DNA from 2 places in the Pseudacidovorax sp. 1753 genome. Region 2 is predicted to be linked to the other one. Evidence: predicted binding sites of a transcription regulator. Region 2 holds the regulator's gene; the other holds the start of a gene.
The links. Region 2 encodes LexA, which represses DNA repair genes until DNA is damaged. Its sites were predicted from a motif close to ACTGTATNNNNATACAGT; they were not measured.

Region 1 (4,207 bases), on a different contig from region 2:
GTTGCCCGCCGAGCGGGCGGCGGGGCGCGCCGGTCTGGCGGCGCGTCCGCGTCCCGATGCGCGGCGCCGAAGCAGCCGCCGTGCCGGGGCTTCAGCGCCCGTCGGCCTCGTCCTCGTCGGGCGGTGCGCGCATGGCGCGCGCCGCCACCTCCGCCGAGAAGCCCCGCGCCATCAGGAAGCGCATCTGCCGGCCCCGCTCGCGGGCGTTGGCCGGGGGCGCGCCGAAGCGCCGCAGCCACAGGGCGCGGGCGCGTTCGGGCTCGGATTCCTTCAGCCCGGCCAGCGCGTGGGCGGCGGCCTCGGCGTCCACTCCCTTGGCGGCGAGTTCCTGGCGCAGGCGGCTGGCGCCCAGCCGCCCGGCGCGCTGGTGCAACAGCGAATCGATCACCCGCTGCTCGTCGATGAAGCCGCGCGCCTGCAGTTCGTCAAGCACCCGGGCCAGTTCGCCCGGCTCGGCCTCGTGCGCGGCCAGCTTGCGCTCCAGTTCCAGCCGTGAATGCTCGCGGCGACTGAGCAGCTGCAGGGCGCGGCCCTTGAGTGACAGCACGGGCCGCCGGCGCGCAGGCGCAGCCTCCGCGTCGGCCGCGCCGTCCGTGGCCGGTGCCCGCGGGCCGCGGGCCTGGCGCAGGCCGGCGGTGCGGTCGGGCGGCGTGTCGTCCTGCGGGGCGCGCCCGTCCGCCCTCCACATGCCGGCTTACTCCGCGTCGGGCGCGTCCACCACGCCGTCGGTGGGCAGCAGGCTGATGCCCAGGCTCTCGCGCACCTTGTTCTCGATCTCCACGGCCAGGGCCGGGTTCTCGCGCAGGAACTCGCGGGCGTTGTCGCGGCCCTGGCCGATCTTCTCGCCGTTGTAGGCATACCAGGCGCCCGACTTCTCGACGATGCGCGCCGTGACGCCCATGTCGATGATCTCGCCCTCGCGGCTGATGCCTTCGCCGAACAGGATGTCGAACTCGGCCGTCTTGAAGGGCGGGCTCACCTTGTTCTTGACCACCTTGACCTTGGTCTCGTTGCCGATGGCCTCGTCGCCCTTCTTGATGGTGCCGGTGCGGCGGATGTCCAGGCGCACCGAGGCGTAGAACTTCAGCGCATTGCCGCCGGTGGTGGTCTCGGGGCTGCCGAACATCACGCCGATCTTCATGCGGATCTGGTTGATGAAGATGACCATGCAGTTGGTCTTCTTGATCGTGGCGGTCAGCTTGCGCAGCGCCTGGCTCATCAGGCGGGCCTGCAGGCCGGGGAGGCTGTCGCCCATCTCGCCCTCGATTTCGGCCTTGGGCGTGAGTGCGGCCACCGAGTCGACCACGATCAGGTCCACGGCGCCCGAGCGCACCAGGCTGTCGACGATTTCGAGCGCCTGCTCGCCCGTGTCGGGCTGGCTGATCAGCAGGTCCGACACGGTCACGCCCAGCTTCTGGGCATATTGGATGTCCAGCGCATGCTCCGCATCCACGAAGGCGCACTGGCCGCCCTGCTTCTGCATCTCGGCGATGACCTGCAGCGTGAGCGTGGTCTTGCCGGACGATTCCGGGCCGTAGATCTCGATCACGCGGCCGCGGGGCAGGCCACCGACGCCCAGCGCGATGTCCAGGCCCAGCGAGCCGGTGGAGACAACCTGGATGTCCTCGATCTTCTCGCCCTCGCCCAGGCGCATGATGGTGCCCTTGCCGAACTGCTTCTCGATCTGGGCCAGTGCGGCCTGCAGGGCTTTGGCCTTTTCGCTGTTGGCGGCCTTGACGGGTGCGTCCATGGGTGACTCCTTGAGGTGTGTGGATGGGTGCCTGTCTTGAACTACAGGCTGGATGCTTGAACAGTAGTGTAGGGGCGGGTATTTTTCTGCCAAGCCATTTTTTCGTCAGTTTGGCTTACTATCGATCATGGACCTTCCAGAGCGAACGGACGACGACTGGCGCCAGACCCACCTGGGCCGCCTGCTGGGCCATGCCATGCGGCGCTTCGACGCGCGCGTCTACGAGCTGATGGCCCATGACGTGGACGTGCCGCTGGCGCTGTCCAACCTGGCGGCACGCCAGCAGGTGACGGCGGCGCACATCCACATCACCCGCCACCTGGCGCGCGGCGGCTCCCGGCTGGGCGAGCTGGCCGAGTCGGCCGGCATGACCAAGCAGGCCATGGGCGCGCTGGTGGACCAGTGCGAGGCCTGGGGCCTGGTGCGGCGCGAGGCCGATCCGCTGGACGCGCGGGCCCGCCGCATCGTCTTCACCGCCGACGGCCTGGCCTGGCTGGAGGCCTTCCGCCGCTGCGTGGCGCGGGCAGAAGCCGAGTTCCGCGCCAGCGTGGGCGAGGAGGTCGCGACCGTGGTTGCCCTGGGGCTCGAAGCGTATTGCGGCTCCTAGAATCCGCCACCCTCCAGAGAGCCCCCATGCGCATCCTCATCGCCGAAGACGACCAGGTGCTTGCCGATGCCCTGCTGCGCAGCCTGCGCACCTCGGGCGCGGCCGTCGACCATGTGGCCACCGGGCCGCAGGCCGATGCGGCGCTCATGACCAACAACGAGTTCGACCTGCTGATCCTCGACCTCGGCCTGCCCAAGCTGCACGGGCTGGAGGTGCTCAAGCGCCTGCGGGCGCGCGGTTCGCAGGTGCCGGTGCTGGTGCTCACCGCCGCCGATTCGGTGGAGGAACGCGTCAAGGGCCTGGACCATGGCGCCGACGACTACATGGCCAAGCCCTTCTCGCTGCAGGAGCTGGAGGCGCGGGTGCGCGCCCTCACGCGCCGCGGCATGGGCGCCACCAGCAACGCCATCAGGCACGGGCCGCTGGTCTACGACCAGGCCGGCCGCGTGGCCACCATCGACGGCAAGATGGTCGAGCTGTCTGCGCGCGAACTCGGCCTGCTGGAGGTGCTGCTGCAGCGCGCCGGCCGCCTGGTCAGCAAGGACCAGCTGGTGGAGCACCTGTGCGAATGGGGCGAGGAGGTGAGCTTCAACGCCATCGAGGTCTACGTGCACCGGCTGCGCAAGAAGATCGAGAAGGGTCCGATCCGCATCGCCACCGTGCGCGGCCTGGGCTATTGCCTGGAAAAGATCGACGGCTGATGCGGGCTGCACCGACAGGCGTCTGCCGCCTGCGTCGCATGCCGTCGACCACCGCGCCGCCCGCGGCCCGACCGGCGGGAGCGCCATCCTTCGACACCCCGGCATGAAGCTCTTCCAGCGCGCCCAGAACTCCCTCTTCGGCGAGATCCTCGATTCGCTGCTGGCGCCGGCCATCGTGCTCATCCTGCTGAGCATCGGCCTGACCTGGCTGGTGGCGCAGGGCATCGCCAACGCGCCCTACGACCGGGCCCTGGCCCACGGCGTGCGGCTGATCGCCGCCGAAGCCGCGCGCGCCGCCGCCCAGGGCCGCGCGCCCGACGTGCCGCCCCTGGTCACCGAGGTGCTGCGCGGCAGCGAGGACGATCGCGTCTGGTTCCAGGTGCTGGATGCCCAGGGCCGGCGGCTGGCCGGCACCGGGGGGCTGCCCGGGCCGCACCTGGCCCAGACGCCCGTGCCCGGCGTGGTCTACATCGACGACGGCCAGATGCAGGGGCGCGAGGTGCGCATCGCCCACCTGTGGGTGCGTCCGGGCAATGCGGGCCTGGCCCCCTCCGGCCGCATCGCGCTGGCCACCGAAGGGGCGTCGGACTTGCCGGAGACCATCACCGAACCCGAGGACGCGGACGGCGCCGGCCTGCTGCTGGTGCAACTGGCCGAGACGCGCGCGCGCCAGGCCGCGCATGCGCGCGAGATCATCACCGGCGTGCTGCTGCCGCAGTTCGCGCTGGTGCCGCTGGGCGTGATGCTGCTGTGGATCGCGCTGGCCCGCGGCATCAAGCCGCTGTCGGTGGTGGAAGACCGCATCCGTGAGCGCGAGCCCGACGACCTGCGGCCCATCGACGCCACTTCCATCCCGCTGGAGGTGGCCCCGTTGGTGTCCTCGCTCAACGAGCTGCTGACCAAGCTGCACGACTCCATCGGCACGCAGAAGCGCTTCCTGGCCGACGCGGCCCATCAGCTCAAGACGCCGCTGGCCGGCCTGCGCATGCAGGCCGACCTGGCCCAGCGTGAGGGCGCCAACGCCGACGAGCTGAAGCAGTCGCTCAAGCAGATCGGCCGCGCCAGCATGCGCGCCACACACACCGTCAACCAGCTGCTGGCGCTGGCGCGGGCCGAGGGCGGTGCCGGCGTGCTGGCGCGCCAACCCTG
Region 2 (4,207 bases):
AGGCGGCCGGCGTCAAGCTGGACTATGTGCTGGAGATCGACGTCCCCTTCTCCGACATCATCGAACGCATGAGCGGTCGGCGCTCGCACCCGGCCTCCGGCCGTACCTATCACGTGCGCTTCAACCCGCCAAAGGTCGAAGGCAAAGACGACGTGAGCGGCGAAGACCTGATCCAGCGCGAGGACGACAAGGAAGAGACGGTGCGCAAGCGTCTCGACGTCTACAGCCAGCAGACGCGCCCGCTGGTGGACTACTACGCGAAGTGGGCCGAGCAGGACCCCGTCAACGCGCCCAAGTACCGCGCGATCAGCGGCGTGGGCACGGTCGACGAGATCACACGCCGCGCGATGGCTGCGCTCGAGGGCTGACCCTCACGCCCCGGGGCTTACGCCCTCGGCATTCCCACGCCAAAGGCCGGCCGCAAGGCCCGGCCTTTTTGCTTCATGCAGGTCGATGGCGGCTGTCCATCAGATGGAGCATCAGCGAGATGCGCGCCTTCACCGGGGACAGGTCGAAGGCATGGGGACAACGATCCTCGCCACTCGACAGCACCGCCCCGTCCGCACAGCGGGTGGCACGTACCACGGCGATTCCCGCAGCCTGCGCCTTCGCGAGCGCCTCCTGGAGGCTCTCGTGGACTGTGCCATTGCCAGTCGCCGCCACCACGATGCCATCCACGCCGCCGGCCTGGACAAGCGCATCGACCAATGCCGTGTCGGCCCCTGCATGACTGGTGATGATCTGCACCGAAGGCCAGAGATCGGCGGCAGGCAGCCGCTGGGCGGAAAGCCTCGGGGCCAGCACCTCGGGCCACGCACAGACGCGCCGAATGCGCCCCTCCTCCACGAAGCCGACCGGTCCGCTTTCGCCCGAGGAAAAGGCATCGAGCCGATAAGTGTGCACCTTGCGCACCTGCCGGGCGCGATGGATGGTGCCGGCGCAGACCGCAAGCACACCCCGCGCGCGTTCGGCCACCGCCACGGCCAAGGCGTCTCGCAGGTTCTGCGGGCCATCCGGGGCGGCGGAGCTCGCCGGCCTCATGGCGCAGGTGAGCACCACAGGCTTGTGCGCCATCAGCACCTCGCCGAGGAAGAACGCCGTCTCTTCCAGCGTGTCCGTGCCATGGGTGATGACGATGCCGCGCACGCCTGGGTCATCGAGCAGTTGCTGGCACCGGGAGGCCAGCGCCCGCCAGTGCGCATGCGACATGTCCTTGCTGTCGAGGTTGCACACCTGTTCGGCGGCCCAGGTGATGCCTTCAGGAATCGGCACGTCCGCGAGGAGCTCGCCGACCTCCACCTGTCCGGCCACGTAGCCGAGGTTGTCGCCAGCAATCGCCGCACGTCCGGCAATCGTGCCTCCGGTGCCGAGCACCACGACGCGGGAGGGATGGGCGGGGGTGAGATGAGGACTTGTCAACGGTTTGAAAACTGGTTAAAAATACAGACACTGGATATGCACACAGTATGTGCATCAACCGCTGGAGCCGCAGACACATGCTCAAAGTGCCCACTCCCACCGCGTCGGTCAAGCTTACCGCCCGACAGCAGCAGATTCTCGAGTTGATCCGCGCCACCATGGCTCGCACGGGCGCGCCGCCGACACGCGCCGAGATTGCTGCCGAGTTGGGCTTCAAGTCCGCCAATGCTGCCGAAGAGCACCTGCAGGCCCTCGCGCGAAAGGGCGTCATCGAGCTGGTGAGCGGCACCTCGCGTGGCATCCGGCTCAAGAGCGAGGCGCTGCGCAACCTGCAGGAGAGCCGCACGCCGCAGTTCTCGCTGCCCATTCCTGGCCTGTCGCAGCTGTCCCTCCCGCTCATCGGCCGCGTCGCAGCTGGTGCCCCCATCCTGGCGCAGGAACATGTCGACCAGACCTATTACGTCGAAAGCACGCTGTTCCAGCATCGCCCCGACTACCTGCTCAAGGTGCGCGGCATGTCGATGCGCGACGCCGGCATCATGGACGGCGACCTGCTTGCAGTGCAAAGCACCCGCGAGGCACGCAACGGCCAGATCGTGGTGGCCCGGCTGGGCGACGAGGTCACCGTCAAGCGGCTCAAGCGGCTCAAGGACGTGGTCGAACTTCATGCCGAGAACCCCGACTACCCCACCATCATCGTCCAGCCCGGCGAGCCGTTCGAGATCGAAGGCCTGGCCGTCGGCCTGATCCGCAACACGATGCTGATGTAGCCCCCACCGTCATTTGCTGCTGCCGCGCCAGGTGGCGGGCGTATGGCCGGATGGCCATCACCCTGGTGCGTCGGCTTCGCTTCTCAATCCTGCCTGTGTCCAAACCCCTTCCGATCCTCAGGAGTTCAACATGGGAACCGCTCTGCTCGCCTTGTCCAGTCTTTTCGCCCCGATCCAGTCCTGGGTTGCCCGCCACGCCGATGCCCGCCGCAGCAGTGGACTCAATGCAACGGAGCTGCATTATGTGAATGTCCGCCCTCGCCCCGGCCGGGAGATGCGGCATGCCGCAAGCAGCCGGCGCGATGCAGCCGAGCGCCCCCCGCTGCGCGTCGTGCGGGTGGTGGAGTCGGGAGAGCCGCGCTCCCACGGTTCGAGACTGGTGATTGCCGGCCGCATGGCCGACGTCTGCGCCGAACTCGACCGCCTCGTCGAGAAGGAATTGCGCGAAGCCGCCCGGCCATCTGGCAGCACGCTGCACTGACGTCGCGCGACAGACGCTCTCCTTTCGAGGACGAGCGGAAGACCGCCGGAGCCGGAGGCAAAATGGGCGGCCATGAACATCGTGATTCTCGACGACTACCAGGACGCCGTACGCAAGCTGCGCTGCGCCTCCAAGCTGGACGCCTACACCGCCAAGGTCTACACCAACACGGTCAAGGGCATCGGGCAGTTGTCGGTCAGGCTGCGGGACGCGGACGTGATCGTGCTGATCCGCGAGCGCACCCAGATCTCCCGCCAGCTCGTCGAGAAGCTGCCACGCCTCAAGCTGATCTCGCAGACGGGCCGCGTGGGTGGTCATGTGGACGTGAATGCATGTACCGAGTACGGCGTGGCCGTGGCCGAAGGCACCGGCTCTCCCCTGGCACCGGCCGAACTCACATGGGCACTGATCATGGCGGCCACGCGCCGCCTGCCGCAATACATCAGCAACCTCAAGCACGGCGCGTGGCAGCAGTCCGGGCTCAAGTCCGCGTCGATGCCGCCCAATTTCGGCCTGGGCTCCGTGCTCAAGGGCAAGACGCTCGGCATCTGGGGCTATGGCCGCATCGGCCAATTGGTGGCGCGGTACGGACAGGCCTTTGGCATGCAGGTTGTGATCTGGGGCCGTGACGCGAGCTGCGAGCGCGCACGCAACGACGGCTTCCAGACGGCGCCCAGCCGCGAGGCGCTCTTCGAGATGGCGGATGTGCTCACCCTGCACCTTCGGCTGAATGACGACACGCGCGGTCTGGTGAGGCTGGAGGATCTGTCCCGCATGAAGCCGACGTCGCTGTTCGTCAACACCAGCCGGGCTGAACTCGTCGAGTCCGACGCCCTGCTCGCTGCACTCAACCGTGGACGGCCGGGCATGGCGGCCATCGACGTCTTCGAGAGTGAACCGCCCCTTCAAGGCCATGCGCTGCTGCGCCTCGAGAACTGCATCTGCACGCCGCACATTGGCTACGTCGAGCAGGAGAGCTATGAGCTCTACTTCGGCCAGGCCTTCGACAACGTCGTGAGCTTCATCCGCGGCAATCCCACGAACATCGTCAATCCCGGGGCGCTGCAGGTGCGCCGGTGAGGCGCGAGGCGCCCTGGCCTGGGGCGCTGTGGGCCTTGCTCTTCGGCAATTTCGCCATCGGCACGGGCGTGATGGTGGTGCCGGGCACGCTGCCCGAGTTGGCCGCTTCGTTTTCGACCTCCATCGCCGCGGTGGGGCAGTTGATTACCGCCGGCGCATTGGTGGTGTGTGTCGGCGCCCCGCTGCTGGCCGGCCTGGTGGCGGGCTGGGACAGACGCCGTCTCCTCGCCGTCTCGCTGGCCTGGTTTGCCCTTGGACACCTGGCGTCTGCGCTGATGCCGACGCTGGGCGCCCTGCTACCTGTCCGCATGGCCACGCTGGTCGCGCCCGCGGTCTTCACCCCCCAGGCGGCCGCTTGCGTAGGCATGCTGGTGCCACCGCACAGGCGCGCAGCGGCCGTGGCCTTCATCTTCCTGGGATGGTCCCTGGCCTCGGTGCTCGGATTGCCGATGGCCGC

Region 1: recA (recombinase RecA) is a predicted target of LexA. The motif match lies at 1,798-1,815, and genes of this name have one in related genera.

What each region holds. Positions count from the first base shown of each region.
Region 1 is NZ_JBEPKY010000021.1:100,872-105,078, forward strand. Features, by position in the region: gene recX (recombination regulator RecX) at 92-547, opposite strand; gene recA (recombinase RecA) at 695-1,750, opposite strand; gene ABIC63_RS23585 (MarR family winged helix-turn-helix transcriptional regulator) at 1,878-2,357, shown strand; gene ABIC63_RS23590 (response regulator transcription factor) at 2,384-3,058, shown strand; gene ABIC63_RS23595 (sensor histidine kinase) at 3,162-4,207, shown strand, end outside.
Region 2 is NZ_JBEPKY010000003.1:207,914-212,120, reverse strand. Features, by position in the region: gene adk (adenylate kinase) at 1-368, shown strand, start outside; gene ABIC63_RS05295 (asparaginase) at 442-1,377, opposite strand; gene lexA (transcriptional repressor LexA) at 1,497-2,189, shown strand; gene ABIC63_RS05285 (hypothetical protein) at 2,320-2,670, shown strand; gene ABIC63_RS05280 (D-2-hydroxyacid dehydrogenase family protein) at 2,743-3,750, shown strand; gene ABIC63_RS05275 (MFS transporter) at 3,747-4,207, shown strand, end outside.